DNA from 2 places in the Actinacidiphila sp. DG2A-62 genome. Region 2 is predicted to be linked to the other one. Evidence: riboswitches for the same ligand, from Rfam matches in the RefSeq annotation. Region 2 holds a riboswitch; the other holds the start of a gene.
What was found. A riboswitch is a leader RNA that binds a small molecule or an ion and turns the genes downstream of it on or off. The one in region 2 is predicted to bind S-adenosylmethionine.
Positions count from the first base shown of each region.

Region 1 (14,107 bases), 1.5 Mb from region 2:
CGGCGCTGCTGCTGTCCTTCTGCCTGTGCACGATGATCGGCTTCTACCTGTCCTTCACCGCCCGGCGCGCCGACACCGGCGCGCAGGACCGGGAGGACGCGGACGTCGCCGACGACGCGGGCGAACTGGGCTTCTTCAGCCCGCACAGCTGGCAGCCGCTGGCGCTGGGGGTCGGCGGCTCGCTCGCCTTCCTCGGCATCATCTTCGGCTGGTGGCTGCTGTTCTTCTCGCTGCCGGTGATCCTGTTCGGTGTGTACGGCTGGGTCTTCGAGTACTACAAGGGCGAGAACCGCACCCAGTAAGGGGCGTACGGCCCTCCCCGGCCGTCGCGGTGCGCGCACCGCGACGGCCCCGGCGCGACGACGAGCAGCGCCAGCCCGGACCCGGGCCGGCGCCGCTCGTTTGCACGCGCCCACCGAGCGGAAAACCGGGCGCGTTCCTAGCGTGGCGGTATGAGCCACGCTACCGACACGCCCCGTTACCGGGCGCTGCGCCGTACGGCGCTGAGCTGCGCACTTCTCATAGCCCCCCTCGCGGTGGGGCTCACCGCCTGCGGCAGCGGGGGCAACCCGCTGGCCGCGTCACCGCACGAGGCCGCCGCCGCCGTCTCCTTCGGCACCGCGGCGGGCGGCAAGGCCGACCCGAACAAGCCCCTCAAGGTCGCCGTCAAGGACGGCAGCCGGATCACCGACGTGACGGCCACCGACTCCGCCGGGCGCTACATAGCCGGCCGGCGCAGCGCGGACGACACCGCCTGGCAGTCCACCGCCCCGCTCGCCGCGGGCGTCCACTACACCGTCCGGGTGAGCACCGAGGACTCCGACGGCCACCCCGGCCGCAAGGTCGTCTCCTTCGACACCACCTCCGCCGACGCCGGACTGCACGTCGCCTTCGGCCCCGACGCCGGCACCTACGGCGTGGGCCAGCCCATCACCGCCGTGCTCAGCAAGCCCGTGCACGACAAGGCCGCCAGGGCCGCCGTGGAGGGCCACCTGCGGGTCTCCTCGACCCCCCAGGCCGCCAAGGGCTCCTGGTACTGGGTCGACGACAAGACACTGCACTACCGGCCGCAGACGTACTGGCCGGCCGACGCCACCATCACCGTCAGCAGCGGCCTGAGCGGCGTCCACGTCCAGGGCAAGCTCTACGGCGGCGCCGACAAGCCGCTCACCCTGCACACCGGCGACCGCATCGAGGCGATCACCGACGCCGGCACCGACCAGATGACCTTCAAGGACAACGGCAAGGTGATCAGGACCATGCCGGTCACCACCGGCAAGCCCGGTTTCGACACCCGCAACGGCATCAAGGTCGTGCTGGAGAAGCAGCAGTTCGTCCAGATGAAGAGCGAGACGGTCGGCATAGCCGCCGGCAGCTCCGACTCGTACGACCTGCCCGTCTACTGGGCCACCCGGGTGACGTGGAGCGGCGAGTACGTGCACGCCGCGCCCTGGTCGGTCGGCTCCCAGGGGTACGCCAACGTCAGCCACGGCTGCACCGGCATGAGCACCGAGAACGCCGAGTGGTTCTTCGAGCACGTGCGGCCCGGCGACCTGGTCCAGGTCGTCAACAGCCAGGGCCCGATGATGACGGCCTTCGACAACGGCTTCGGCGACTGGAACATGAGCTGGTCGAAGTGGCAGCAGGGCAGCGCCCTGTCGGGCGGCCCGGCCGCCGCCGCGCCGGACCAGGACCAGACCGCCGTGGACGCCACCGTCCCGGCCACCCACCCCGCGCGGCTGCGCCCGCAGACCCTGTGACCGCTGCGGGTCCCTACCGGGTCGCGACGGCCGAGGAGGCCGGAGCGACCCGGCGGCGCAGCAGCGTCACCAGCGCCTCGCTCAGCGCCACCGGGTCCACCGGGAGCGTCGCCGCCGCGTCCGCCCGGCTCCAGGTGGCCAGCCAGGCGTCCTGCGGGCGGGCGATCAGCACCATCACCGGCGGGCAGTGGAAGATCTCGTCCTTGATCTGGCGGCACACGCCCATGCCGCCGGCCGGGTTGGCCTCCCCGTCCAGCACGCACGCGTCGATGCCGCCGCGCTCCAGCTCGGTGAGGACGGCCGGCATCGTGGCGCACTCCACGAACTCCACCGGCGGCAGGTCTGCGGCAGGCCGGCGGCCGACGGCGAGCCGGACCTGCTCCCGGGTGTTCGCGTCGTCGCTGTAGACCAGCACCGTGGCGGTCGCCTGCATCCTGGATCCTCCTCGTGAAGGTTTTCTCAAGGTGTCTCGGATGCTACTCCCGCCAGCGGCTTCCCCAGAAGGGTTCGCCCGTGCGGGTGATCGCCCGGCGCGTCGCCCCAGGGCGACTCGCTGCCAGCCCAGGGGCCTTGACACACCGAAGGGGACCCCCGGAGTGAGCGCCGGATAAGCGACCGACATAATGTCGGACGTGGCGACAGCAACAGCAGTAGAAACCGGGCACGCGCACCCGTCGGTCAACCGGCCGAACATGACCAGCGTCGGAACCATCATCTGGCTGAGTTCCGAGCTGATGTTCTTCGCGGCCCTCTTCGCGATGTACTTCACCCTCCGGTCGGTCACGGGTGCCGACTTCTGGAAGGAACACGCAGACGCGCTGAACGTGCCGTTCTCCGCGACCAACACCACGATCCTGGTGCTCTCCTCCTTCACCTGCCAGATGGGCGTGTTCGCCGCCGAGCGCGGCGACGTGAAGAAGCTGCGCTCCTGGTTCATCGTGACGTTCGTCATGGGCGCGATCTTCATCGGCGGGCAGATCTTCGAGTACACGAACCTGGTCAAGAAGGACGGGATCTCGCTCAGCTCCGACCCGTACGGCTCGGTGTTCTACCTGACGACCGGGTTCCACGGCCTGCACGTGACCGGCGGTCTGATCGCGTTCCTGCTGGTACTCGGCCGCACCTACGCGGCCAAGCGGTTCACCCACCAGCAAGCCACCGCCGCCATCGTCGTGTCCTACTACTGGCACTTCGTCGATGTCGTCTGGATCGGCCTCTTCGCCACGATCTACCTGATCAAGTAGCCCGGCTGCGCACCGCCCCACGACGGTGCGGGGACCGAACCATCCAGCAGCATCGACACAAGAGATCCTGACACCGGGGTAATCCGTGAAAAAGCTCTCCGCACGACGGCGCCATCCGCTGGCGGCGCTCGTCGTCCTACTCTTCGCGCTCGTGGCCTCCGGGGGGCTGTACGCCGCGCTCGCGCCCGCGCCCAAGGCGCAGGCCGACGACTCAGCGCAGTCCCTGGCCATCGAGCAGGGCAAGAAGCTGTACTCGGTCGGCTGCGCCAGCTGCCACGGCACCTCGGGCCAGGGCAGCTCCGACGGCCCGACCCTGGTCGGCGTCGGCTCCGCCGCGGTGGACTTCCAGGTCGGCACCGGCCGCATGCCGGCCCAGCAGCCCGGCGCGCAGATCCCGAAGAAGAAGGTCATCTACGACCAGGCGCAGATCGACCAGCTCGCCGCGTACATCGCCTCCCTCGGCCCCGGTCCCAGCATCCCGACCAAGGACCAGTACAGCCCGGCCGGCGCGGACGCCGCCAAGGGCGGCGAGCTGTTCCGCACCAACTGCTCGCAGTGCCACAACTTCGTCGGCAAGGGCGGCGCGCTGAGCGAGGGCAAGTTCGCGCCGAGCCTGAAGGGCGTGGACCCCAAGCACATCTACGAGGCCATGCAGACCGGCCCGCAGAACATGCCGTCCTTCCCGGACACCACGATGCCGCAGGACTCCAAGGCCGACATCATCGCGTACCTGAACGCGGTCGACACGGCGAAGTCCGAGAACCCCGGCGGCTTCACGCTGGGCGCGCTCGGCCCGGTGCCCGAGGGCCTGTTCGCCTGGGTCTTCGGACTCGGCGCGATGCTCGCCACCGCCACCTGGGTTGCCGCCCGGACGACCAAGGCCAAGAAGTCATGAGCGAAACCGGACCCCACAACGACGTGTCAGAGAACCTGCCGAGCGAACACGGCGCCCACGGCGGCGACGTAGCGGTCACGTCCGACCCGTTCGCCAACCCCGGGCTGCCGCCCCACGAGTACCGGCGCCAGGACATCGACGAGAAGGCCGCCAAGCACTCCGAGCGCGTGGTCGCCGGGCTGTTCACCCTGTCGATGCTGGGCACGCTGGGCTTCATCGCCAGCTTCGTCATCTTCCCGATCGACAAGATCGTCTACATCTTCCCGATCGGCCATGTCAGCGCGCTGAACTTCTCGCTCGGTCTGACGCTGGGCGTCGCGCTCTTCGCGATCGGCGCCGGCGCCGTGCACTGGGCCCGCACGCTGATGTCCGACGAGGAGGTCGCCGACGAGCGGCACCCCGTCGACGCCGACGACGAGCTGCGCGAGAACGTCCGCCAGCAGTGGATCACCGGCGCCAAGGAGAGCGGCTTCGGCCGCCGCAAGCTGATCCGCAACACCATGTTCGGCGCGCTCACCCTGGTGCCGCTGTCCGGCCTGGTGATCCTGCGTGACCTCGGCCCGCTGCCGGAGAAGAAGCTCGACCACACCATGTGGTCGCGCGGCAAGGTGCTGGTCAACACCAACACCGACAAGCCGCTGCGGCCCGAGGACGTGGTGGTCGGCTCGCTGACCTTCGCCAAGCCCGAGGGCCTGGAGGAGACCGACGAGGACTTCCAGGAGCAGATCGCCAAGGCCGCCCTGATGATCGTCCGGCTCAAGCCGGAGGACATCAAGGACAAGCGCGAGCGCGACTGGGCGCACGAGGGCATCGTCGCCTTCTCCAAGATCTGCACCCACGTCGGCTGCCCGATCAGCCTCTACGAGCAGCAGACGCACCACGTGCTGTGCCCGTGCCACCAGTCGACGTTCGACCTCTCCGACGGCGCCCGGGTGCTGTTCGGCCCGGCGGGACACCCGCTGCCGCAGCTGCGGATCAGCGTCAACGGCGACGGCAACCTGGTCGCCCTCGGTGACTTCGAAGAGCCCGTCGGCCCGGCCTTCTGGGAGCGCTCATGAGTACCACGACCGAAACGCCGAGCCGCCGCAGGCCGACCAACCCCGGCGAGCGGGTCGCGCAGTGGACCGACGGCCGGCTCGGGCTGTACAAGCTGGCCAAGTCCAACCTGCGCAAGATCTTCCCGGACCACTGGTCCTTCATGCTCGGCGAGATCTGCCTCTACAGCTTCACGATCCTCATCCTCACGGGTGTCTATCTGACGCTGTTCTTCCACCCGAGCATGAACGAGGTCGTGTACCACGGCCCGTACGCGCCGCTGCAGGGCGTGCGGATGTCCGAGGCGTACGCCTCCACGATGCACATCAGCTTCGAGGTCCGCGGCGGTCTGCTGATCCGGCAGATCCACCACTGGTCCGCGCTGATCTTCATCGCCGCGATGATCGTGCACATGATGCGCGTCTTCTTCACCGGCGCGTTCCGCCGCCCGCGCGAGATCAACTGGCTGTTCGGCTGGACCCTGCTGTTCCTCGGCATGTTCACCGGCTTCACCGGCTACTCGCTCCCGGACGACCTGCTGTCCGGCACCGGTGTGCGGTTCATGGAAGGCGCGGTGCTCTCCACGCCGATCGTCGGCACGTACCTGTCGATGTTCCTGTTCGGCGGGGAGTTCCCGGGCCACGACTTCGTGGGCCGGTTCTACTCGGTGCACATCCTGCTGCTGCCCGGCCTGATGGCCGGTCTGCTGGTGGCACACCTGATCCTGGTGTTCTTCCACAAGCACACCCAGTTCCCGGGCGCCGGCAAGACCGAGAAGAACGTCGTCGGCTCGCCGCTGCTGCCGATCTACACCGCCAAGGCGGGCGGCTTCTTCTTCCTGGTGTTCGGCATCATCTCGGCCATCGCGGCGATCGCGACGATCAACCCGATCTGGACGATGGGTCCGTACCGGCCCGACCAGGTGTCCACCGGAGCCCAGCCGGACTGGTACATGGGCTTCTCCGAGGGCCTGATCCGGGTGATGCCCGGCTGGGAGATCAGGGCCTGGGGCCACACCCTGGTGCTCGGCGTCTTCATCCCGCTGATGATCTTCCCGCTGGTGATGGTCGCGATCGCGGTGTACCCGTTCATCGAGGCGTGGGTCACCGGCGACAAGCGGGAGCACCACCTGCTGGACCGGCCGCGCAACCGCCCGGTGCGCACCGGCTTCGGCGTGGCCTGGCTGACGCTGTACTTCGTGCTGCTGATCGGTGGCGGCAACGACATCTTCGCCACCCACTTCCACTTGTCGATCAACGCGATCACCTGGTTCGTACGGGTCAGCTTCTTCGTGGCCCCGGTCCTCGCCTTCTGGGTGACCAAGCGGATCTGCCTCGGCCTGCAGCGGCGGGACCGCGACAAGGTGCTGCACGGCCGGGAGACCGGCATCATCAAGCGGCTGCCGCACGGTGAGTTCATCGAGGTGCACGAGCCGCTGTCGCAGCAGCAGCTGCACGTGCTCACCGCGCACGTCCAGCCCAAGCCGATCGAGGTCGGCCCGGAGGTCGACGAGAACGGCGTGGAGCGCAAGGCCAACCCGGTCGCGAAGTTCCAGGCGAAGCTGTCCCGCGGGTTCTACGGCGAGCACAGCCAGATCCCGAAGCCGACGGCGGAGGAGTACGAGGAGATCACCTCGGGCCACGGTCACCACTGACCGCCCCTGACGCCGCGCTGGGCGTCGCCACACACCGGGTCGGCCCGGTGGGTCCCGCTTCGGACCCACCGGGCCGACCCGCGTCCACGGCCGCTGCCGATAGGGTGAGGGTCCACTCAGGGAGCCGTTGCGGGAGCGTGGGGCATGAGCGTTGTGAACACCGGCGGGGGCGAGACGACGGCCCCCCGGTCCTGGCCCGACCTGCTGAGCGCGCTGCTCGCCGGGCGGGACCTGTCGGTGGACGACACGGCCTGGGCGATGGACCGGATCATGCGCGGCGAGGCCACCGACGTGCAGATCGCCGGCTTCGCGGTGGCGCTGCGCGCCAAGGGCGAGACCGTCGACGAGGTCTCCGGCATGGTCCGCGCGATGTACGAGCACGCCAACACCATCGAGGTGCCCGGCCGTACGGTGGACATCGTCGGCACCGGCGGCGACCGGGCCAGGACCGTCAACATCTCCACGATGTCCGCGATCGTGGTGGCCGGCACCGGCGCCAAGGTGGTCAAGCACGGCAACCGCGCCTCCTCCTCCGCCAGCGGCGCCTCCGACGTGCTGGAGAAGCTCGGCGTCAATCTGGAGCTGGCCCCGGAGCGGGTGGCCGAGGTCGCCGAGGAGGCCGGCATCACCTTCTGCTTCGCCATCCGCTTCCATCCGGCGCTGCGCCATGTCGCCAAGGCCCGCGCCGAGTTGGGGGTGGGCACCACCTTCAACTTCCTCGGCCCGCTGACCAACCCGGCCCGGGTGCGCGCCCAGGCCACCGGCGTCGCCGATCCGCGGATGGCGCCGATCCTGGCCGGGGTGCTGGCCGAACGCGGCTCCTCCGCACTGGTGTTCCGCGGCGACGACGGCCTGGACGAGCTGACCACCACCGCGACCTCGCAGGTGTGGGTGGTGCGCGACGGCAGGGTCGAGCGGACGTCCTTCGACCCGCGGGACGTCGGGCTGCCGCTGGTCCCGGTGGAGGCGCTGCGCGGCGCGGACGCCGCCCACAACGCCGATGTGGCGCGCCGGCTGCTGGCCGGCGAGACCGGTCCGGTACGGGACGCGGTGCTGCTCAACTCCGCTGCCGCGCTGGCGGCTCTCACGCCCACCGACGGCACCCTCCAGGAGCAGATCACGGCCGGCCTGGAGCAGGCCGCGCGGTCCATCGACTCCGGCGCCGCGGCGGCGGTCCTGGAGCGCTGGGCCGCGGCCACCCACGCCTGATGCCCTTGTCGCCGCGTTGTCCCCTTTTTCCGCGGCTTTTTCCGCGGCGCTCGGCGTCCGGCGCGAGACGAGCCCGGCGCACGACGGCGTCCACCGATCGGACGGCGTCTTGCGCCGGGCGGACGGTGTGGCACAATTCCTTGCAGGTCACGAGTGACAGCGCAAAGGCCCCGGCTCGCTGTCCGGCAACCCTCCGTCCGAGGCGGGGTGCCCCGGGTGATGACCAGGCTGTGAGCAGCAAGGCTCGCAGCAAGCCGGACATGGGGAGTTCTTTCATGAGCAAGCGAATGCGATAGGGCCTTCAGGCCCCGGTTCTGCGTCTTCTCCGCACTTCCGTCCGTCGACTCGATTCCGCACCGCCCCGCTGTGCCGCGCCGTAGCGCCGGCGGGCGCACCCTCGCATGCCTTCCTCCGGGAGTTCCGCCGTGACCGTCACCACCACCGCCACCCCCTCCGCCGCCACCGTCTCCGGCACCGTCTCCAGCACCGCCGCCGTGCCCGCCGCGCTGTCCGCCCCCGCGGCGCCGGCCGCGGCCTCCGCCGCCGCGCCCGCCGGCGCCGCCGAACCCGCCTGTTCCGACCCCTGCCGCGACGTCTCCGACCCCGCCTGCCGGGCCCCGCTGCCGGTGCTCGGCCGGGACGTGTCCGTGCCGCTGGTGACCGGCGGCACCGTCACGTACGCCGCGCTCGACTACGCCGCCAGCGCCCCCGCCCTCCAGCGGGTCTGGGACGACGTGGCCGCCTACGCGCCGTACTACGGCAGCGTCCACCGCGGCGCCGGCTACCTCTCGCAGCTGTCCACCGACCTGTTCGAGCAGAGCCGGGCCACCGTCGCGGAGTTCCTCGGCTGCCGCCCCGGCGACCAGGTGCTCTTCACCCGCTCCACCACCGACTCGCTGAACCTGCTGGCCGCCGCTCTCCCGGCCGGCACCCGCGTCTACGTCTTCGAGACCGAGCACCACGCCGCGCTGCTGCCCTGGCAGCGGGCGACCGACGCCGAGGTGGTGTGCCTGGCCGCGCCGCGTACCCCGGAGCAGGCGGTGGCCGCGCTCGACGTGGCCCTGCACGGTGCGCCCAAGGGCCCGAAGCTGGTGTGCGTCACCGGCGCGTCCAACGTCACCGGCGAGCTGTGGCCGGTGCGCGAACTGGCCGCCGCCGCGCACCGGCACGGCGCCCGGATCGTGCTGGACGCGGCCCAGCTGGCCCCGCACCACCCGGTGGACGTGGCCGCGCTGGACGTGGACTGGGTCGCCTTCTCCGGCCACAAGCTCTACGCGCCGTTCGGCTCCGGCGTGCTGGCCGGCCGCCCGGACTGGCTGCGCGAGGCGGAGCCGTACCTGGCCGGCGGCGGCGCCACCCGTACCGTCACGCGCGGCGCGGACGGCCGGGTCGACGTCGAGTGGCACGACGGCGCCGCCCGCCACGAGGCCGGCTCGCCCAACGTCATCGGCGCGTACGCCATCGCCTCGGCCTGCCGGGCGCTGCGCGACGCCGGCTTCGAGGCGCTGGTGGAACGCGAACGGGCGCTGCTGGCACGGCTGCTGGACGGGCTCGGGGAGATCGGCGCGGTGCGGGTGCTGTCGCTGTTCGGTCCCGGCGCGCCCCGGGTCGGCGTGGTCTCGTTCGTCGTGGACGGCTGGAACAGCTCGCACTTCGCCGCCGCGCTGTCCGCCGAGCACGGCATCGGGGTGCGTGACGGCCTGTTCTGCGCGCACCCGCTGGTGCGCGTGCTGCTGGACTCCGACCCGGGCGAGCCGGGGGAGTGCGGGGCGCCCGACGCGGCGCCCGGCGAGCGCTCGCTGAACGCGATCCGGGTCAGCTTCGGCGCCGGCACCCCGGTCGAGCACGTCGACCGCTTCGTGGCCGCGGTGCGCACCCTGGTCAGGGACGGCGCGGCGTGGCGCTACACCACCGAGGGCGGGCGCTGCGTGCCGCAGAAGGACTGAGCGGCTGCGGGGATCCCGGTCGTCGGGCCCGGCGGGCGGGCGGGGTCCCCGGGCTCTTCGGAGCCGGTGGGACCGGTCAGGAGTCGAGGCCGATCGCGAACGCCGCCTCCAGGTCGTGCTGGCTGTAGGTGCGGAACGCGACGTGGGTGTCGGTGGCCTCGACGCCGGGGATCTTGCTGATCCGGCCCGGGATGATGTCCGCGAGGTCGTCGTGCCGGGCCACCCGCACCAGCGCGATCAGGTCGTATCCGCCGGTCACCGAGTAGACCTCGCTCACATGGTCGAGCGCCGCGATCGCCTCGGCGATCTCCGGGATGCGGTCGACAGACGTCTTGATGAGCACGATCGCGGTGATCACGGCTGGATGTCTCCTTGGGTCGGCCCGATGACGACGCTCACCTTACGCCGTGGCCGGTAGCAGGCCCACGCGCACAGGAAGCCGAAGGCGAAGCCCACCACGTGCGCCAGGTACGCGACGCCCGGGCCGCCCTTCGCGGTCTGCGCCGCCAGCCACTGCAGCACGAACCAGAAGCCCAGCACCACCCACGCGGGGAACCGCAGCGGGATGAAGAACAGGAACGGGAACAGGCTGGTCACCCGGGCCCTCGGATAGAGGTAGAGGTACGCGCCCAGCGCCCCGGAGATCGCGCCGGACGCGCCGACCAGGCTCTGTGTGTCGCCCGGGTGCCCGAGCGCGAAGCCGTACGTCGCCAGATACCCCGCGGCCAGGTAGAACAGCGCGAACCGGGTGCGGCCCATGCGGTTCTCCACGTTGTCGCCGAAGACGTAGAGGAAGAGCATGTTGCCGATCAGGTGCAGCCAGCCGCCGTGCAGGAACATCGCGGTGAGCACCGAGAAGAACGGCGACTTCCAGCCGTCGTGCGGCGCCGGGCAGCCGGCGGCAGCGGCAGCCTCGACACCGGCAGCCGGCCGTGGAACAGCTCGGCGGGGATCACCCCCCACCGGTCGAAGTACACCGCCTGCCGGCAGGCCAGCGCATGCCCGCCGCCGTAGGCGGGGATGAAGCCGGACAGCGGGCCGAGCAGGAACACCGCGGTGCACAGGCCGATCAGCGTGTACGTCACCACCGGCGTGCGGCGGACCGGGTTCTTGTCGTGCACCGGGATGACCATGCACCGATCATGACGGACCGGGCACAACGGGCAAAAACCGCCTCGCCGCACCGCGCGGGCCTCCGAGGCCGTAGGGTGACCGAACGTGCGGTTCGAGGCAGGTTTCACACCTCTTGCGGGGACAATGGAGGCGACGGCTCGTCGTACGGGTCTCCGCGGAGACCCGCACGACAGGCCCTAGGGGGGACCGACGGGCGGCGGCCGGAGGATCGAAGGGGGCCGGGAGGACGCCGGGAAGCGACAGGAGTGACGCGTGGACGACAGCGACGGCGAGCCGGCCGCCGAGGCGGGCGCACCGCGGGCGGCGGGCGACAGCGAGCCGGTGCTCGACCGCCCGCTGCCCGAAGGCGTGCGCCACCGCGTCGTGACGATCGCCGCCGACGCCTTCGGCGGCTTCACCTTCCCCGAACTGCCCGTCTCGCTGCGCCCCTACGCCCGCTTCACGCCCTCGCGGCGGGTGAAGTACGCCGCGACCGCGCTCGCCGCGGCGCTGGAGTCCGACGCCGCCTTCCGGCAGAAGGTCGCCTCCCGGCTGCGCGAGGCGCAGCCGGAGCTGACCGGCGCGCTCGACGCGGGCACCCCGCCGCCGGCCGCCGACCCGCTGGACGTGGCCGCCGCCGCCTACCTGCTGCGGCCGGCGGCTGGGCCAAGCTCGTGGCCACCGCCGGCGAGGAGGCGCAGCGCGCCGACGCCGAACGCGCCGACGAGGAGACGCTGCGCGAGGTCGCCCGGCTGCGCGCCGAGGTCGAGTCCTTGCAGGAGCAGGCGCGCGGCGACGCCGCCCGGGCCCGCGCCGAACTCGACGCCGCCCGCAAGGACGGCGACGCGCTGCACCGCAAACTGCGCGCCGCGCTCAGCGACATGAAGCGCGCCGAGGCCGCCCAGCGCAAGGTGCAGACCGAACTGGACGAGCTGCGCGCCGCCGCCGCCCACGAGCGCGCCGCGGCCGAGAGCGAGGCCCGCAGACTGCGCACCCGGCTCGCCGAGGCCGAGGCCGCGGTCGAGGCCGGCCGCCGCTCGGCCAGGGAGGGCCGCGGCGTCGCCGACGTACGGCTGCGGCTGCTGCTGGACACGGTGCTGGACGCCGCCTCCGGGCTGCGCCGCGAACTGGCCCTGCCGCCGCGCGACTCCATGGCGGTGCGCCCCGCCGACACCGTCGACGCGGTGGCCCCCGGCCAGTTCAGCGCCCGCGACATCGCCACCCGCGCGCTGTCCGAGACCGATCCGGCGCTGCTCGACCAGCTGCTCGCGCTGCCGCAGGCCCACCTGGTGGTCGACGGCTACAACGTCACCAAGACCGGCTATCCCGCGCTGCCGCTGGAGAAGCAGCGGCTGCGGCTGCTCGGGGGCCTGGCCGTGCTGGCCGCGCAGACCCGCGCCGAGGTCACTTGCGTCTTCGACGGCGCGGACCTGGACGCGCCGGTGCTGCTCGCGCCGCCGCGCGGGGTGCGGGTGCTGTTCTCCAAGGCCGGCGAGACCGCGGACGAGCTGATCCGCCGGCTGGTGCGCGCCGAGCCGCCCGGCCGGCAGATCGTGGTGGTCTCCGCGGACCGCGAGGTCGCCGACGGCGTCGCCCGCGCCGGCGCCCGCCCGGTCGCCTCCACGCTGCTGCTCAAGCGCCTCGCCCGCGGCTGACCCACGATGTCCGCTCATCGTCCGATTCGGTGCGAACGCCCGTGGATGACACGGCTGTTCGGGCTTCGTACGGCACTGTGCGTCGCGATCGGCTCACCGCCCGTACGGCTGCCGTAAATAATGTGCGAACCGGTCGAGATTTTGCCTACAAGGATTTGAACCGATCACAGATGGGTCACTAGGGTCAGGCGTCGAACCTCCGCGCAGTCGATCATCCAACCCGGATGACGCTCGGGGGCCGCCCGCCAGTGAACCGGTAGGCGGCTGAAGGAAGAAGGAGATCGCCTTCGTGGCGTCCCACCGTCGTCCCAAGCCGGCAAGCCGCACGCGCGTGACCGTGCTGACCGCGACCGCTGCGGCGGCCGTCGCCCTCTCCGCCCAGGCCGCCAACGCGGCCCCCGCCAAGCAGTCCGTCAAGGACGCCAAGGCCAAGGTGGACGCCCTCTACACGCAGGCGGAGCAGGCGACCGAGAAGTACGACGCGGCCAACGAGAAGCTTTCTACCCTCCAGAAGGACGCATCAACCCTTCAGGACCAGGTGGCGCGGCAGCAGCAGCACCTCAACGCGCTGCGGGACAGCCTCGGCACGATCGCCGCCTCGCAGTACCGCAGCGGCGGCGTCGACCCGACGATCCAGCTCTTCCTCTCCTCGAACCCGGACAGCTACCTGGACAAGGCCACCGCGCTGGACCAGTTGACGTCCCTGCAGGCCAGCTCGCTCGACCAGCTCCAGGACGCCAAGCGCACGCTGGACCAGGAGCGCGCCGAGGCCACCGCGAAGCTCACCGAACTCCAGAGCACCCGCGCGGAGTTGGCCAAGCGCAAGGCCGAGGCCAAGACCAAGCTCTCGCAGGCGCGGGCCGTGCTGAACTCGCTGACCGCCGCCCAGCGCGCCGAGATGGACCGGCAGGACGCGATAGCCGCCAGCCGGGCCAGCTCCCGGGTCGACCTCGGCGACGCGAAGGCCGCCACCGCGCGCGCCCAGGCCGCGTTCACCGCCGCGCAGTCCAAGATCGGCGACCCGTACGTCTACGGCGCCACCGGACCCGGCTCGTTCGACTGCTCCGGCCTCACCTCCTGGGCCTACAGCCAGGCGGGCGTGTCCATCCCGCGCACCTCGCAGGAGCAGGCCAACGCCGGCACCCGCATCTACAACGCCTCCCAGCTCGGCGTCGGCGACCTGGTGATCTTCTACGGCGACTACCACCATGTCGGCCTCTACGCCGGCAACGGCATGGTCCTGCACGCGCCGAAGCCCGGCGCGTCGGTGCGGTACGAGGCCATGAGCGACATGCCCTTCGAGTTCGGCGTCCGCATCTGACCCCGTCCGGCCCCATCCGGCCCCGTCCGAACCCTGGTCGGCGTCCGGCGGCGTGACGGTCCGCGGCACGCCCGGGCGGGGTACGGCGTACGGGTGACGCGGGGGCGCCCCGCAGGGCCCCGCGCCCGCGTGTGACCTGCGGCGGGGACGCACCGTCCGGATGTACGAGCGGGCAGGTCTTTGTACAGCGTGCCACGGCATGGCTACTGTCTGCTGCCGTGGTCTCGCATCGACGTACCCCTCAGCCCGGGCTGGCCGCCCGCACCACCCGCGTG
Region 1 covers NZ_JAYMGI010000002.1:1,921,368-1,935,474, reverse strand. Annotated here, with positions in the region: gene VSR01_RS08570 (cytochrome c oxidase subunit 4) at 1-302, shown strand, start outside; gene VSR01_RS08565 (L,D-transpeptidase) at 453-1,760, shown strand; gene VSR01_RS08560 (hypothetical protein) at 1,774-2,193, opposite strand; gene ctaE (aa3-type cytochrome oxidase subunit III) at 2,384-3,004, shown strand; gene qcrC (cytochrome bc1 complex diheme cytochrome c subunit) at 3,090-3,899, shown strand; gene qcrA (cytochrome bc1 complex Rieske iron-sulfur subunit) at 3,896-4,957, shown strand; gene qcrB (cytochrome bc1 complex cytochrome b subunit) at 4,954-6,588, shown strand; gene trpD (anthranilate phosphoribosyltransferase) at 6,733-7,797, shown strand; SAM riboswitch class IV at 7,943-8,059, shown strand; gene VSR01_RS08530 (aminotransferase class V-fold PLP-dependent enzyme) at 8,223-9,743, shown strand; gene VSR01_RS08525 (Lrp/AsnC family transcriptional regulator) at 9,820-10,101, opposite strand; partial or broken gene VSR01_RS08520 (rhomboid family intramembrane serine protease) at 10,098-10,876, opposite strand; partial or broken gene VSR01_RS08515 (NYN domain-containing protein) at 11,199-12,511, shown strand; gene VSR01_RS08510 (C40 family peptidase) at 12,801-13,832, shown strand; gene VSR01_RS08505 (C40 family peptidase) at 14,051-14,107, shown strand, end outside.
Region 1: it holds a riboswitch for S-adenosylmethionine, as region 2 does, so the genes downstream of both, VSR01_RS08530 (aminotransferase class V-fold PLP-dependent enzyme) here and thrC (threonine synthase) in region 2, are expected to answer to the same signal.

Region 2 (14,107 bases):
GGTCCGCGCGCCCGGCGCCCCGCGCGCCGCGCCCGTCCGCCGCGCCGCGACCGTCCCGGACGCCACGCGGGCCCTGCGTGCCCCGCGTGCGACGCGCCCCGCAGGCGGGGCACGGCGCGCCACCCTGATCCTCCCGCGCTCCCCCCACGTCGGACCCGTCCCGCGCGTGCTGCGCGTCCCGCACATCCTGCGCGTCCCGCACGTCCTGTGCGTCCAGCACGCCCCGCGCGGTCCGCGCGCCCGACGCGCCGGGCGCGTCGCAGCCCAGGCACCGCGCGCCCGGGTTCTCCCGCGCTCCCCATGCGCGTTACGCGTCCTGCGCGTCCCGCGCGGGGCTCGTGCCCGGCCGGCGGGCCGGTGCGCCGCTCCACGGTGCGACGTCTGCGTCGGTCACCTCGTGCCTCCCCTGCGTCCGGCCCCGCGGCTGCGGGGCGGTCGTTCCCAGCACAGCGCGGCGGCGGGACGCGGTGAGATCGACAGCCGGGCCGCGTAAGCGGTTTGCGCGTCGTGCAAGCGCCCTGGCCGGGCGGCGGCCACGCGCCTACCGTGGAAGCTCCGGCGTTCGGCGTGGTGGGGAGGCCGCGGTGCTCGTCGACACGTTCTGGAACAGCGCACAGCCGCGCGCTGGCCGCGCAGCGGCGTCCGGGCGCGCTGATCCGGCTGGCCCGGCTGCGGCGCGGGTGGACGCTCGCCGACCTCGGCGGCCGGATCGGCTGCTCGGCGGCCACCGTGTCCCGGCTGGAACGCAGCACCCGCATCGCCGACCTCGACCTGGTCCACCGTGCCGCCGTCGCGGCGGGCGTGCCCAGACCCGTCCTGATGACTTCCCTTGCGCCACCGCCCGAAGGCACGGCCGCGACCACTATTGTGACGGCCAGTCCGCGTGACGCCGAGGAGGACTCCATGCGCCGACGCACGCTGCTCACCGCCACTGCCGCGGCCGGAGCGGTCGGGCCGGCCGTACTGATGGCCGGGCTGGACGAAGCGCTCGCCGCGACTCCGGCGGCGACGGGGGCGGGTGGGCCGCTGGACGGCCGGCTGACGGCCGCGCGGGCGCTGTTCGACACCGGGGCGCACCGCCGGCTGCTGGCCGCGCTGCCGGGCCTGATCGCCGACGCGCACGCCGCGGCGGCGACGCGCGCGGGGCTGGACCAGGCGCGGCTGTCGGCGGTGTACAGCCTGGCCACCGCGGTGCTGAGCAAGATCGGATCGTACGACCGGGCGCGGCTGACCGCGGACCGGGCGCGTACCTGGGCCGAGGTGTCCGGCTCGCCGCTGGCCGCGGCGGCGGCCTGCCGGGAGCTGTCGATCGTGCTGCGCCACCAGGACCAGGGCCCGGCCGCCCAGCGGCTGATGGTCCGGGCCGCGGCCGACGTCGAGGCCACCGGGCTGCGCGCCGGGGCGGCCTCCGCGGCGTACGCGCAGATGCTGTGCACCCTCGCGTACACCGCGGCACGCGGCGGGCAGCGGGCGGACGCGCTGGCGATGACCGAGGAGGCGCGGCGCGCGGCCCGGCGGCTGCCCGAAGTCGCGCCCACCGGCCGGCTGTTCACCATCAGCCCGGCCGCCGTCGACCTCTACGCCGTCGGCGTGCACTGGGCGCTCGGCGACGCCGGCGCGGCCCTGGAGGCCGGCAGGAACCTGCGCGCCGAGCAGTTCCCCACCCCCGAGCGCAAGGCCCGCATGGCCACCGACATGGCGCGCGCGTGGTGGGCGTGGCAGCGCCCCGCCCAGACCGCCCAGTCCCTGCTGACCGCCTACCGGGCCAGCCCCGCCGAGGTCCGCGACCGCCCGGCGATCCGCCGCATCGCCGACGACCTCACCTCCCGCCACCCCCGCACCCCCGGAGCCCGCGAGCTGCGCACCCTGCTGCACGCCCCGGCCTGACGTGGCGCGCGCCCCGGGCCGGGGCGGCGCACGGCGTCCGCCCTAGCGGCCGGCGTCGTACTTGCGGCGGCGCAGGCCGGCCCGGGTGAGGCGGGCGACGAGTTCCTTGCTGCCGATCTCGATCGCGCCGAGGCGCACCGCGTCGGCGTAGCGCGCGGCGGGGATGTCGTAGTGGTCGCGCTCGAAGGCGCGGGGCGGCGCGCCGAGGCGGGCGGCGAAGGCGTGCAGCTCGTCGTAGGAGAGGTCGCTGACCAGGTGGGACCACAGGCGGCCGTGGCCGGGCCAGGTCGGGGGGTCGATGTAGACGGACACCGGCGGCCTCACGCCCCCAGCGAGCCGAGCGGGGCGACCGCGTCGCCGCGCGCCTCGCACACCCAGTGCGGGTCCTCGCCGAGTTCGGGCTCGACGGCCAGCGCGTGCGGCTCCTCGCAGCGCGGGCACAGCGGCCAGCGCCCGCGGGTCTCCAGCAGGGCGTCCTGCACGTCCTGGGCGAGCAGACCGGGCACGTAGGGCGCGCCGTCCGGCCACTGCCGCAGCCACCAGCGGCGGCTGCTCACCGCGTCCTCCAGCAGCGAGACGACCTCGGGCTCCGCGACGCCGCGCGCGGCGAGGTCGGCGAGGACCAGGGCGCGGGCGCCGTGCATCACCGCTTCCAGCCCGGGGCCGGCGGCTTCCGCGCCGTCGCCGGGTTCCTGGGCGTCCCCGAAGCCCCGGCTCTCACCGGAGCCCCCCGGCGCGCCGCCGGGGTCCGGGCCGCCGCCGGGGCCGTCCGCGTGGCCCCGCTCCTCGGGGCCGCTCGTTCCACCGTCCATGCGGCCCATTGTCGCAAGCGCGGCCCCTTGACGGTGGGTCCCGCCTGAAAATACCTTTCACAAGGTGACCTATAGCGTGAAGGAAACTTTCCCCCCGAGCGTCCGCGCCCTCCGCGGCGTGCCCGGCGCGCCCGTCCTCCCCGTCACGCCCCCCGACCCGGGGGCCCTGGCCGCCAAGGTCCGCACCCTCGCCCCGTCGATGACGCGCTCAATGCAGCGCGTCGCCGAAGCCGTGGCAGGCGACCCGGCCGGCTGCTCGCACCTGACCGTCACCGCGCTGGCCGTGCGCACCGGCACCAGCGAGGCCACCGTCGTCCGCACCGCGCGGCTGCTGGGCTACCCCGGCTACCGCGACCTGCGGCTCGCCCTCGCCGCGCTCGCCGCCCAGCAGGCCACCGGCGCGCCGCCCGCGGTCACCGCCGACATCGCCGTCGACGACCCGCTCGGCGACGTCGTGGCCAAGCTCGCCGTCGAGGAGCAGCAGACCCTCGCCGACACCGCGGCCCAGCTCGACACCGGCCAACTCGACGCCGCGGTGGCCGCGTTGGCCGCCGCCCGGCGCACCGACGTGTACGGGATGGCCGCCTCCGGACTGGTCGCCCAGGACCTGGCGCAGAAGCTGCTGCGCATCGGGCTGATCGCGCACGCCCACGCCGACCCGCACCTGGCGGTCACCAACGCCGTCCAACTGCGCCCTGGCGACGTCGCGTTGGCCATCACCCACTCCGGCAGCACGCACGACGTGATCGAGCCGCTGCGGGCCGCCTTCGACCGCGGCGCGACCACCATCGCGATCACCGGGCGCGCCGACGGCGCCGTGACCCAGTACGCGGACGTGGTGCTCACCACCGCCAGCTCCCGGGAGAGCGAGTTGCGGCCGGCCGCGATGTCCAGCAGGACCAGCCAACTCCTCGTGGTGGACTGCCTGTTCATAGGCGTCGCCCAGCGCACCTACGAGGACGCCGCGCCCGCGCTGTCCGCGTCGTACGAGGCGCTCGCGCACCGGCACACCCCGCGGTCCGGCCGCGCCTGACCCTGTACCGCCGACCCCGCCGACCCCGCCGACCCCCGCTGATCCCCCACCGCACCTGACCAATGCGAGAAGGATGAACGAGCCGCATATGACCCAGTACACCGAGCTGCGCCGCGAGTTGGAGTCGCTGACCACCGAGGCGTTCCGGCCCGAGTTCGCCGAGATCGACCGGCTGCCCACGCTGGAGATCGCGCGGCTCATGAACGGCGAGGACCTCACCGTGCCCGCCGCGGTGGCCGGGCAGTTGCCCGCGATCGCGGCGGCCATCGACGGCATCGCGGAGCGCATGGCGCGCGGCGGCCGGCTGGTCTACGCCGGGGCCGGCACGGCCGGGCGGCTCGGCGTCCTGGACGCCAGCGAGTGCCCGCCGACCTTCAACACCTCGCCGGGACGCGAGGTGGTCGGCCTGATCGCCGGCGGCCCCGGGGCGATGGTCACCTCGGTCGAGGGAGCCGAGGACAGCAGCGACCTGGCCGGCGCGGACCTCGCCGCGCTGGGCCTGACCGCGGCCGACAGCGTGGTCGGCATCTCGGCGTCGGGGAGGACGCCGTACGCGGTCGGCGCGGTCGGTTACGCCAAGGGGGTGGGCGCGCTGACCGTCGGGCTGTCGTGCAACGCCGGCTCGCCGCTGGGCGCTGCCGCGGACCACCGCATCGAAGTGGTGGTCGGGCCCGAACTGCTCTCCGGCTCCACCCGGTTGAAGGCCGGCACCGCGCAGAAGCTGGTGCTGAACATGCTCTCGACGATCACGATGATCCGCCTGGGCAAGACCTACGGGAACCTGATGGTGGACGTCCGCGCGTCCAACGAGAAGCTGCGGGCGCGCTCGCGGCGGATCGTCGCGCTGGCGACGGGGGCGGGGGACGCGGCGATCGAGGCGGCGCTGACCGCGACGGACGGCGAGGTGAAGCCCGCGATCCTGATCCTGCTGGCGCAGGTCGACGCGGGGGCCGCCGCGCGGCTGCTCGACGAGTCCCACGGACACCTCCGCGCCGCGATCGAGGCGGCGGCCCCCGCGGAGTGAGCGCGTGACGTCAACCCCCCTGGGGGCGGGGGGAACGGCGCCCCCGCAGCTGAAGCCCGGCGCAGCCCGGGGCTGAAGCCCGGCGCTGCCGGGACGCGGAACGGCGCCCCCTCCCTGGCGGGAGGGGGCGCCGTTCCCGGAGCTGTCCGAGCCGGAGGCTCAGAAGTCCATGTCGCCGCCGGGCATGCCGCCCGGCGCAGCCGCCGGCGCCTTCTCCGGCTTGTCCGCGATGACCGCCTCGGTGGTGAGGAAGAGCGCGGCGATGGACGCCGCGTTCTGCAGCGCGGAGCGGGTGACCTTCGCCGGGTCGATGATGCCCTCGGCGATCATGTCGACGTACTCGCCGGTGGAGGCGTTGAGGCCGTGGCCGACGGGAAGGTTGCGCACCTTCTCGACGATCACGCCGCCCTCCAGGCCGCCGTTGACCGCGATCTGCTTCAGCGGGGCCTCCAGCGCGAGCTTGACCGCGTTGGCACCGGTCGCCTCGTCGCCGTCCAGCTCCAGCTTCTCGAACACCGCGGAGGCCTGCAGCAGGGCCACGCCGCCGCCGGCGACGATGCCCTCCTCGACGGCCGCCTTGGCGTTGCGCACCGCGTCCTCGATGCGGTGCTTGCGCTCCTTGAGCTCCACCTCGGTGGCCGCGCCGGCCTTGATGACGGCCACGCCGCCGGCCAGCTTCGCCAGGCGCTCCTGGAGCTTCTCGCGGTCGTAGTCCGAGTCGCTGTTCTCGATCTCGGCGCGGATCTGGTTGACCCGCCCGGCGACCTGCTCGCTGTCGCCGGCGCCGTCCACGATGGTGGTCTCGTCCTTGCTGATGACCACGGTGCGGGCGCGGCCGAGCAGGTCCAGGCCCGCGTTCTCCAGCTTCAGGCCCACCTCCTCGGAGATGACCGTGCCGCCGGTGAGGATGGCGATGTCGCCCAGCATGGCCTTGCGGCGGTCGCCGAAGCCCGGGGCCTTGACGGCGACGGACTTGAAGGTGCCGCGGATCTTGTTGACCACCAGGGTGGACAGGGCCTCGCCCTCGACGTCCTCGGCGATGATCAGCAGCGGCTTGCCGGACTGCATGACCTTCTCCAGCAGCGGGAGCAGGTCCTTCACCGCGGAGATCTTGGAGTTGACGATCAGGATGTACGGGTCGTCGAGCGACGCCTCCATCCGCTCCAGGTCGGTCGCGAAGTACGCGGAGATGAAGCCCTTGTCGAAGCGCATGCCCTCGGTGAGCTCCAGCTCCAGCCCGAAGGTCTGCGACTCCTCGACGGTGATGACGCCTTCCTTGCCGACCTTGTCCATGGCCTCGGCGATCAGCTCGCCGATCTGGGTGTCGGCGGCGGAGATGGAGGCGGTGGAGGCGATCTGCTCCTTGGTCTCCACGTCCTTGGCCTGCTCCAGCAGGGCGGCGGAGACGGCCTCGACGGCCTTCTCGATGCCGCGCTTGAGGGCCATCGGGTTGGCGCCCGCCGCGACGTTGCGCAGGCCCTCCTTGACCAGGGCCTGGGCCAGGACGGTCGCGGTCGTCGTGCCGTCGCCGGCGACGTCGTCCGTCTTCTTCGCGACCTCCTTGACCAGCTCGGCGCCGATCTTCTCGTACGGGTCCTCGAGCTCGATCTCCTTGGCGATGGACACGCCGTCGTTGGTGATCGTGGGGGCGCCCCACTTCTTCTCGAGGACGACGTTCCGGCCCTTGGGGCCGAGGGTGACCTTGACGGCGTCGGCGAGCTGGTTCATCCCGCGCTCGAGACCGCGCCGCGCCTCCTCGTCGAACGCGATGATCTTGGCCATGTGAAGTGGTCCTCCCGGGACGGAAATTACTGCAGGACCGCGCAGTGCCCGCGACGGACGGCCGCCGGCCACCGGATCGGTCCGGCGTCCGGCGGGCCTCACGACCCGGTCCGAATGGCACTCTCATGCGTAGAGTGCTAACGCCAATGATTAGCACTCACCCCCTGGGAGTGCAAGCGCCCGCGGCATCCCCGAGGCCGCCCCGGAGGCCGCGGACCGCCGGCGCGCGGACCCGCCGAGGACCCCCGCGACACCCGCGCGCCCGCACCGGCCGGCCGCGGACGGGCCGGGCCGGGACGCACGGCGGGCCCGCACCCCGAGGGGATGCGGGCCCGCCGGCGTGAAGCGCCGCGTCGATGGCCGAACGCGCCGGGATGCTCAGCCTGCCAGTCGGACCATGTCCGCCTGCGGCCCCTTCTGACCCTGCGAGATCTCGAACTCGACTCGCTGGCCTTCCTCCAGGGTGCGGTAGCCGTCCATCTGAATCGCGCTGTAGTGGACGAAGACATCCGCACCACCGTCGACCGCGATGAAGCCGTAGCCCTTCTCCGCGTTGAACCATTTGACGGTGCCCTGAGCCATTCCTAACTCCCCTATTGCTGGCCCTATCGCGGCCCCGCACTTCGCGGGCCCGGGTCAGACCTCACCCCCCGTTGCACCCCTTACCGGCGGACCGGTGAGGACAGTGGGGGGCGTGCGCCGGAACGCGTCGACCGCGGCTGAATGTATCTGCACGGATGCCCACCGCAACAGGTCAATTGGACGAGAATTCTTGGCGTGACCGATCGGATATGCCCCGAGAAAAAACGATAATGCGGGTCAACTCGGACCGGACAGATTACCGTAAAAGGTATTTATAGAACGTGAATTTGGCGATAAATCGCCGCACTGGTTCATCGGCCCACCGCAGTCCCCCAGCAGTTGCCCGGGGCAACTGTACAGGGATTCAACCATGTGCCGAACGCGCGGGCGCCCCGCCCACCCGGGGGTGGACGGGGCACCGTCGGACGCGTGCGGAAGCCCGTTCAGCCGCCGGCCACCGCCGGAATGATCGACACGCTGGCGCCGTCGGGGACCGCCGTGGCAAGGCCGTCGGAAAAGCGGACATCGTCGTCATTGACATACACGTTCACGAAACGCCGCAGCTTTCCGGCGTCGTCGAGAACGCGCGCCGAAATGCCCGCGTGATTCTTCTCCAGCGACTCGATGACCTCGGCGAGGGTCGCGCCCTCGGCCGGGACCTCCGCCTGTCCGCCGGTGTAGGTGCGCAGGATCGTGGGGATACGTACGGAAGCACTCATGCGAGGCCAGCCTCTCGGAACGCGTCAAGGGTGGGACGGATGACAGCGGTCGGCCCGGTGGTGGGCGCCACCGCGTCGAGGGTCTTCAGACCGTCGCCGGTATTGAGCACGACGGTCTCGGTGGCCGGGTCCAGCTGCCCGGTCTCGACGAGCTTCTTCAGCACGCCGACGGTCACCCCGCCCGCGGTCTCCCCGAAGATGCCCTCGGTGCGGGCCAGCAGCTTGATCGCGTCCACGATCTGCGCGTCGTCCACGTCCTCCACCGCGCCGCCGGTGCGCCGGGCGATGTCCAGGACGTACGGCCCGTCGGCCGGGTTGCCGATCGCCAGCGACTTGGCGATGGTGTCCGGCCGGACCGGGCGGACCACGTCGTGGCCGGCCTTGAAGGCCGCCGAGACCGGGGAGCACCCCGCAGCCTGGGCGCCGAAGATCTTGTACGGCTTCTCCTCGACCAGGCCGAGCGCGATCAGCTCCTTGAGACCCTTGTCGATCTTGGTGAGCTGGGAGCCGGAGGCGATCGGCACCACCAGGTTGTCCGGCAGCCGCCAGCCGAGCTGCTCGGCGATCTCGTAGGCCAGCGTCTTGGAGCCCTCGCCGTAGTAGGGCCGCAGGTTGACGTTGACGAAGCCCCAGCCCTCGCCGATCGGGTCGCCGATCAGCTCCGAGCAGAAACGGTTCACGTCGTCGTACGAGCCCTCGATGCCGACCAGCTCGCCGCCGTAGACCGCGGCCATGACGACCTTGCCGGCCTCCAGGTCGTGCGGGATGAAGACGCAGGACCGGAAGCCCGCGCGGGCGGCGGCGGCGCCGACCGCGCCGGCCAGGTTGCCGGTGGAGGAGCAGGACAGCGTGGTCAGGCCGAAGGTGCGGGCGGCCTCCAGGGCGATGGCGACGACGCGGTCCTTGAAGGAGTGCGTCGGGTTGCCGGAGTCGTCCTTGACGTGCAGGCCGCCGGTGATGCCCAGCTCGCGGGCCAGGTTGTCGGCCCTGACCAGCTTGGTCCAGCCGGGGTTGAGGTTCGGCCGGTCGGCGACGTCGGCGGGCACCGGCAGCAGCGGGGCGTAGCGCCAGATGCTGGTGGGGCCGGCCTCGATCCGGCGGCGCAGCGCCTCGGGGTCGCCGAGCGGCAGGTCGTAGGCCACTTCGAGCGGCCCGAAACACTCCTGGCAGGCGAAGATCGGGCTGAGCGGGAAGCGGGTGCCGCACTCGCGGCAGGACAGGGCCGCGGCGGGTCCGAACGGTGCGGGGGCGGCGTCGGTGGAGGTGTGCGCGCCCGCGGCGGCGGGCTCCCCGGAAGGAGCGCCGGAGGCGGCGGCGGGAACGTGGTCGACTGTGTGCGCAGCCATGGTGGCGAGGCCCTTTCTCCTCATCTTCCTCGCGCCGCACGTCGCGTGCGCGAGCCGGAATTGGCACCTTCCCCACCGTGTGACCTCGCGGTCGGCGGGAGGGTTGCCGGGGCTTCAACGGGCCGTTCCCTCTGCCCCTCTGGATGAGCGGTATGCAGTTGTCGGCGCACGACCCCGGCATGCGGTCGCCGTACGCGTTGTTCAAGACTGTAACCGACGAACCGGGCAGCCGAGCAGGCGGGTCCGTACCGCGAGACGCCGGCCCGGCCGGGGACACCGGCCATAGCAGGGAGATGCGCACGTGCTCGATGAGGTGGAGCGTTGGCTGGAGCGCCGGTCGTGGTCGGCGGCCGACCGGCCGCTCGACGCGCTGCTGGCCGCCAAGCGCGCGGCGGGCGAGCGCGGCACCGTCAGCGTGGTGCTCCCGGCGCTGGACGAGGAGGCGACGGTCGGCGCGATCGTCGCGGCGGTGCGCCGCGACCTGATGAGTGAGCGGATGCCGCTGGTGGACGAGCTGCTGGTGGTCGACTCCGGGTCGCGCGACGGCACGGTCCGGGTCGCGGCGGACGCGGGCGCCCGGGTGGTCTCCCGCGACGAGATCCTGCCGCGGCTGCCGGCCGAACCCGGCAAGGGCGAGGTGCTGTGGCGGTCGCTGCTGGTCACCCGCGGCGAGATCGTCTGCTTCGTGGACGCGGACCTGCGCGAGTTCGACTCGCGCTTCGTGTCGGGGATCGTCGGGCCGCTGCTGACCGAGCCGTCGGTGCAGTTGGTCAAGGCGATGTACGACCGGCCGCTGGAGACCGGCGGGACGGTGGTGCCGGCCGGCGGCGGCCGGGTCACCGAGCTGGTGGCGCGGCCGCTGCTCAACCTCCACTGGCCGCGGCTGGCCGGCTTCGTGCAGCCGCTCGGCGGGGAGTACGCGGCGCGGCGCTCGCTGCTGGAGCGGCTGCCGTTCCCGGTCGGCTACGGGGTGGAGCTGGGCATGCTGATCGACGCGCTGGGCCTGGTCGGTCTGGACGCCCTCGCCCAGGTGGACGTGGGGGTGCGGCACCACCGGCACCAGGACGGGCAGGCGCTGGGGCGGATGGCGGCGGCGATCTACCGCACGGCGCAGCTGCGGATGGCCCGCGGGCACCTGGTGCGGCCCCGGCTCACGCAGTTCGCCCGTGCGGGCGGGGCGTTCGTGCCGGCCACGTACTCCGTGGACACGGAGGAGCGCCCGCCGATGCGCGAGGTCCCCGAATACCGCGACCGCCGCGCGGCATAGCTCGCCCCGCGGCGCTGCGTTTCTCCGGGCGTGGCGCCCCCGGCCGGCTCGGCGCCGGGCTTCGCCCCCCAGGGGCGCGGGGAACTGCTCCCCCAGACTCCGTCCGGGAGGTACCCCCAGCAACCCATCTGCGGCCCGCAGGTCGCCGCCGTCCCGAAGGGGCAGATCGGTCCGATCCGGACCACCGGCCGGTGGACGGTTGAGCGCGCAGTTCCCCGCGCCCCTGAACTCAGCGTCGCGCTGGCGCACGGTAGGCCGCGCCCCTGCGGGCCTGACGCCCAGCGTCCGGCTGACGCACCGCGGGGTGTGCGTGGGAAAGGTCAGCGCCCAGCGCCGAGGCGGGAGGTTTGAGGGGTGGGGCGGGTGGCTAGGCACTGGGCATGGAGGGAACGCAGCGCACCGCTGCCGTGCTGGTCGCATCGAACCGTGGTCCGGTCTCGTACACCGTGGAGCCGGACGGCCAGGTCAGCAGAAGGCGGGGCGGCGGCGGCCTGGTCTCGGGCCTGAGCGCGATCGGCCCGGAGGCCGGCGCGCTGTGGGTGTGCGCCGCGCTCTCCGACGGCGACCGCGAGGCGGTGCGCCGAGGCGTCACCGAACCCGGCTCGCGGATGATCGACGTGGCGCCGGAGGTCTTCGCCGCCGCGTACAACGGCATCGCCAACTCCGTGCTGTGGTTCGTCCACCACATGCTGTACCAGACGCCGCTGGAACCCGTCTTCGACGAGGACTTCGAGGCCCAGTGGGCGGCGTACGAGGCGTACAACACCGCGTTCGCCGACGCCCTCGCGCAGGAGGCCGCGGACGGCGCCGCGGTGCTGGTGCAGGACTACCACCTGGCGCTGGTGCCCGCGCTGCTCCGCGAGCGCCGCCCCGACCTGCGGATCGGCCACTTCTCGCACACGCCGTGGGCGCCGCCGGACTACTACCGGCTGCTGCCGGACGACGTCGCGCGGCAGGTGCTCGAAGGCATCCTGGGCGCGGACCGGGCCTGCTTCCTCACCCACCGCTGGGCCGACGCCTTCGCCGCGTGCTGCGCCGACGTGCTGGGCGCGACCGTCGCGCGGACGCCCGGCGGCGGCCGCACGGTCACGCACCGGGGCAGGACCACCGAGCTGGGCGTGCACGGCCTCGGCGCGGACGCCGACTTCCTGCGCGAACGCGCGCACCGCGACGACGTGGCCGAGCGGATGGCGGCGCTGCGGGCCGAGGCCAGCCCGGGCGCCGGCTGATCGTCCGGGTGGACCGCACCGAGCTGTCCAAGAACATCGTGCGCGGCCTGCACGCCTACCGCAGGCTGCTGCGGGACCGGCCGGGCTGGCGCGAGCGGGTGGTGCACGTCGCCTTCGCCTACCCCTCCCGGCAGGACCTGGAGCTGTACCGCGCGTACACCGCCGTGGTCTCCCGGCTCGCCGAGGAGATCAACGCCGAGTTCGGCGTCGACGGCTGGCAGCCGGTGCTGCTGAAGGTCGACGACGACTTCGCCCGCTCGCTGGCCGCCTACCGGATGGCCGACGTCGCGCTGGTCAACCCGATCCGGGACGGCATGAACCTGGTCGCCAAGGAGGTCCCGGTGCTCGCCGACAACGGTGTGGCGCTGGTGCTCTCCCGCGAGGCCGGGGCCCACGAGGAGCTGGGCGAGGCCGCGCTGACCGTCAATCCGTACGACGTCCGGGGCACCGCGGAGGCGCTGAACGAGGCGCTGACCATGCCGGAGGCCGAGCGGGCCGACCGCACCAAGCGGCTCGCCGACGCGGCCACCGCGCTGCCGCCGGCCGCCTGGTTCCTCGACCAGCTCACCGCGCTCGGCGGCGCCGCACCGCGGCCGTCGTAGCCGGCCGTCAGCCGCGGGGCGTCGCCAGGATCTCCCGGCCGCGCTCGCGCGTGATCAGCTGGGCCAGCACCGGATCGGCGAACAGGGATATCGGCGCGACGTGGTCCTCGCAGACCGGCCGCCACAGGCGTATCGCCGCGCGCAGCTCGGGCCAGGCCTCCTCGCACAGCGCGGCGCGCTCGGCCCGCGTCCGGCGCGGGTCCGCCCGATCGCTCCGGTCGGCCCGGTCCACCCGGTCAACCCGGTCCGCCCGGTCGCTCCACGTGGCGGCGGGCTCCTCGTGGCCGCGGCGCGGCCTGCGGGCGCGGGTGCGGGTGTGCGCCCGGTCGCCCGCGGCAGCCGTGGCGGTCACGGCGGTCGCGGCGGTCGCGGTGCGGGACTGGGCCTCCGGGGGACGCGGCGGCGCGCTGCCCGCGCCTATCAGGATCGCCTGGTGCGCGCTGACCCGCGGCCGGTCGGGGGTGTGGAAGGCCGGGTGCGCGGCGAGCCGGTCGGCCACCGCGTGCACCGCGGCGTCGAACTCCGGGCCGCCGCCGAAGACCAGCCGGAAGCCGGGGCGGGCGCGCCGGGCGGCGTAGTCGTCGATCAGCGCGCGGACCGGCGGCGGCGCGATCTCCCGGACCCGGTCCAGCAGCCGCAGCTCGTAGGGCTGGTGGTGGTCCTCGCGGCGAAACAGCAGCGGCATCAGCTCGGCGGCGAACAGCGGGCTGCCCAGCAGCGCGACATCTCCGCTCCTGCGCCAGAGCAGGCTGGTCAGACCCACGGTGTACCAGTCGCCGAGCATGCCCCGCAGCTGCATCCGCAGCAGCTTGGCGCGCTCGCTGCCGTACGCCTGCGCCTCGGCGAGCACGGACAGCGGCTCGTCGACCGCGCCGGCCAGCGCGGCGCGGCGGGCCCGCTCGACCTCGCCGTCCCAGTGGTCGCGGGTGGCGCCGGCCGGGCGGCGCAGCGCGTGGAAGCCGCGGTAGAGGTGCTCCATGACCGCGCGGAACGACGCGTGGCGCTGCGGGCCCTCGCCGGACCAGGAGGCCAGCCAGTAGCCGGCCCACTCGCCGTCCTCGTCCACGTCCTCCGGGTCGAGGAGGAGTATCGCCGCGTCGGCGGCCAGCGAGACGCGCAGGCAGCGCGCGAGCAGCCGCGCCTGCTCCTCCTCCCACGGCACCTCCGCCGCGTCGCCGTCCGCGCCTTCCCCCGCGCGGTCGGCGCCCTCCCCGGGCGGCCCGCTGCCGGTCCGGGCCGGGCGGCGCCGGCGCCGGCCTCCGCGTCGGCGTCCACGTCCACGTCCACATCGGCGCCCACGTCCGCGTCCGCGAGGTCGGCGTAGGCGTCGATCCAGTGCCGGTCGTCGGTGTCCTTCAGCCAGGCCAGGTCCGCCGCGCCCGCCAGCCGGTAGACGAAGCTGCCGGCGTCCCGCCAGCCGTCGGTGACGAGCAGGAACTCGCGCAGCGACGGCGGCAGCCGGCGCCCGAGCCGGTCCTCGGCCGCCGCGACCGCGGCCGGCTCCGCGGGCGCGAAGCCCAGCCAGCCGTCCCGTACCACGGCCGGGTCCAGCGGCCGGTCCTGCCCGGGGTCGTGCGCCCCGATCCACTCGCGGCTCCACCGTTGGAGGAAGGGCCGCCACGCCTCCGCTTCCGTCATCGCCCGCACCCCTCTCACCTGCGTCACGTCATGGCTCCCGGCGCACCCTTTCGGTGCGTCATGTGCCATGAGAGCACGAGGGTCTGACAATCCGTCCGCCGGGTGCGAACCCGCGGGTCACGCGGCTCCCGCGGGCTCAGCCCAGCTGGTCGGCGAGCGCGTTGAGGACCGCGACGACGCCCTCGG
Region 2 covers NZ_JAYMGI010000002.1:3,449,407-3,463,513, forward strand. Annotated here, with positions in the region: gene VSR01_RS15065 (helix-turn-helix domain-containing protein) at 571-1,887, shown strand; gene VSR01_RS15070 (DUF4031 domain-containing protein) at 1,930-2,199, opposite strand; gene VSR01_RS15075 (hypothetical protein) at 2,208-2,531, opposite strand; gene VSR01_RS15080 (MurR/RpiR family transcriptional regulator) at 2,764-3,732, shown strand; gene murQ (N-acetylmuramic acid 6-phosphate etherase) at 3,821-4,756, shown strand; gene groL (chaperonin GroEL) at 4,916-6,538, opposite strand; gene VSR01_RS15095 (cold-shock protein) at 6,917-7,120, opposite strand; gene VSR01_RS15100 (ubiquitin-like small modifier protein 1) at 7,564-7,839, opposite strand; gene thrC (threonine synthase) at 7,836-9,209, opposite strand; SAM riboswitch class I at 9,203-9,335, opposite strand; gene VSR01_RS15110 (glucosyl-3-phosphoglycerate synthase) at 9,487-10,452, shown strand; partial or broken gene VSR01_RS15115 (alpha,alpha-trehalose-phosphate synthase (UDP-forming)) at 10,833-12,283, shown strand; gene VSR01_RS15120 (hypothetical protein) at 12,291-13,445, opposite strand; gene otsB (trehalose-phosphatase) at 14,058-14,107, opposite strand, start outside.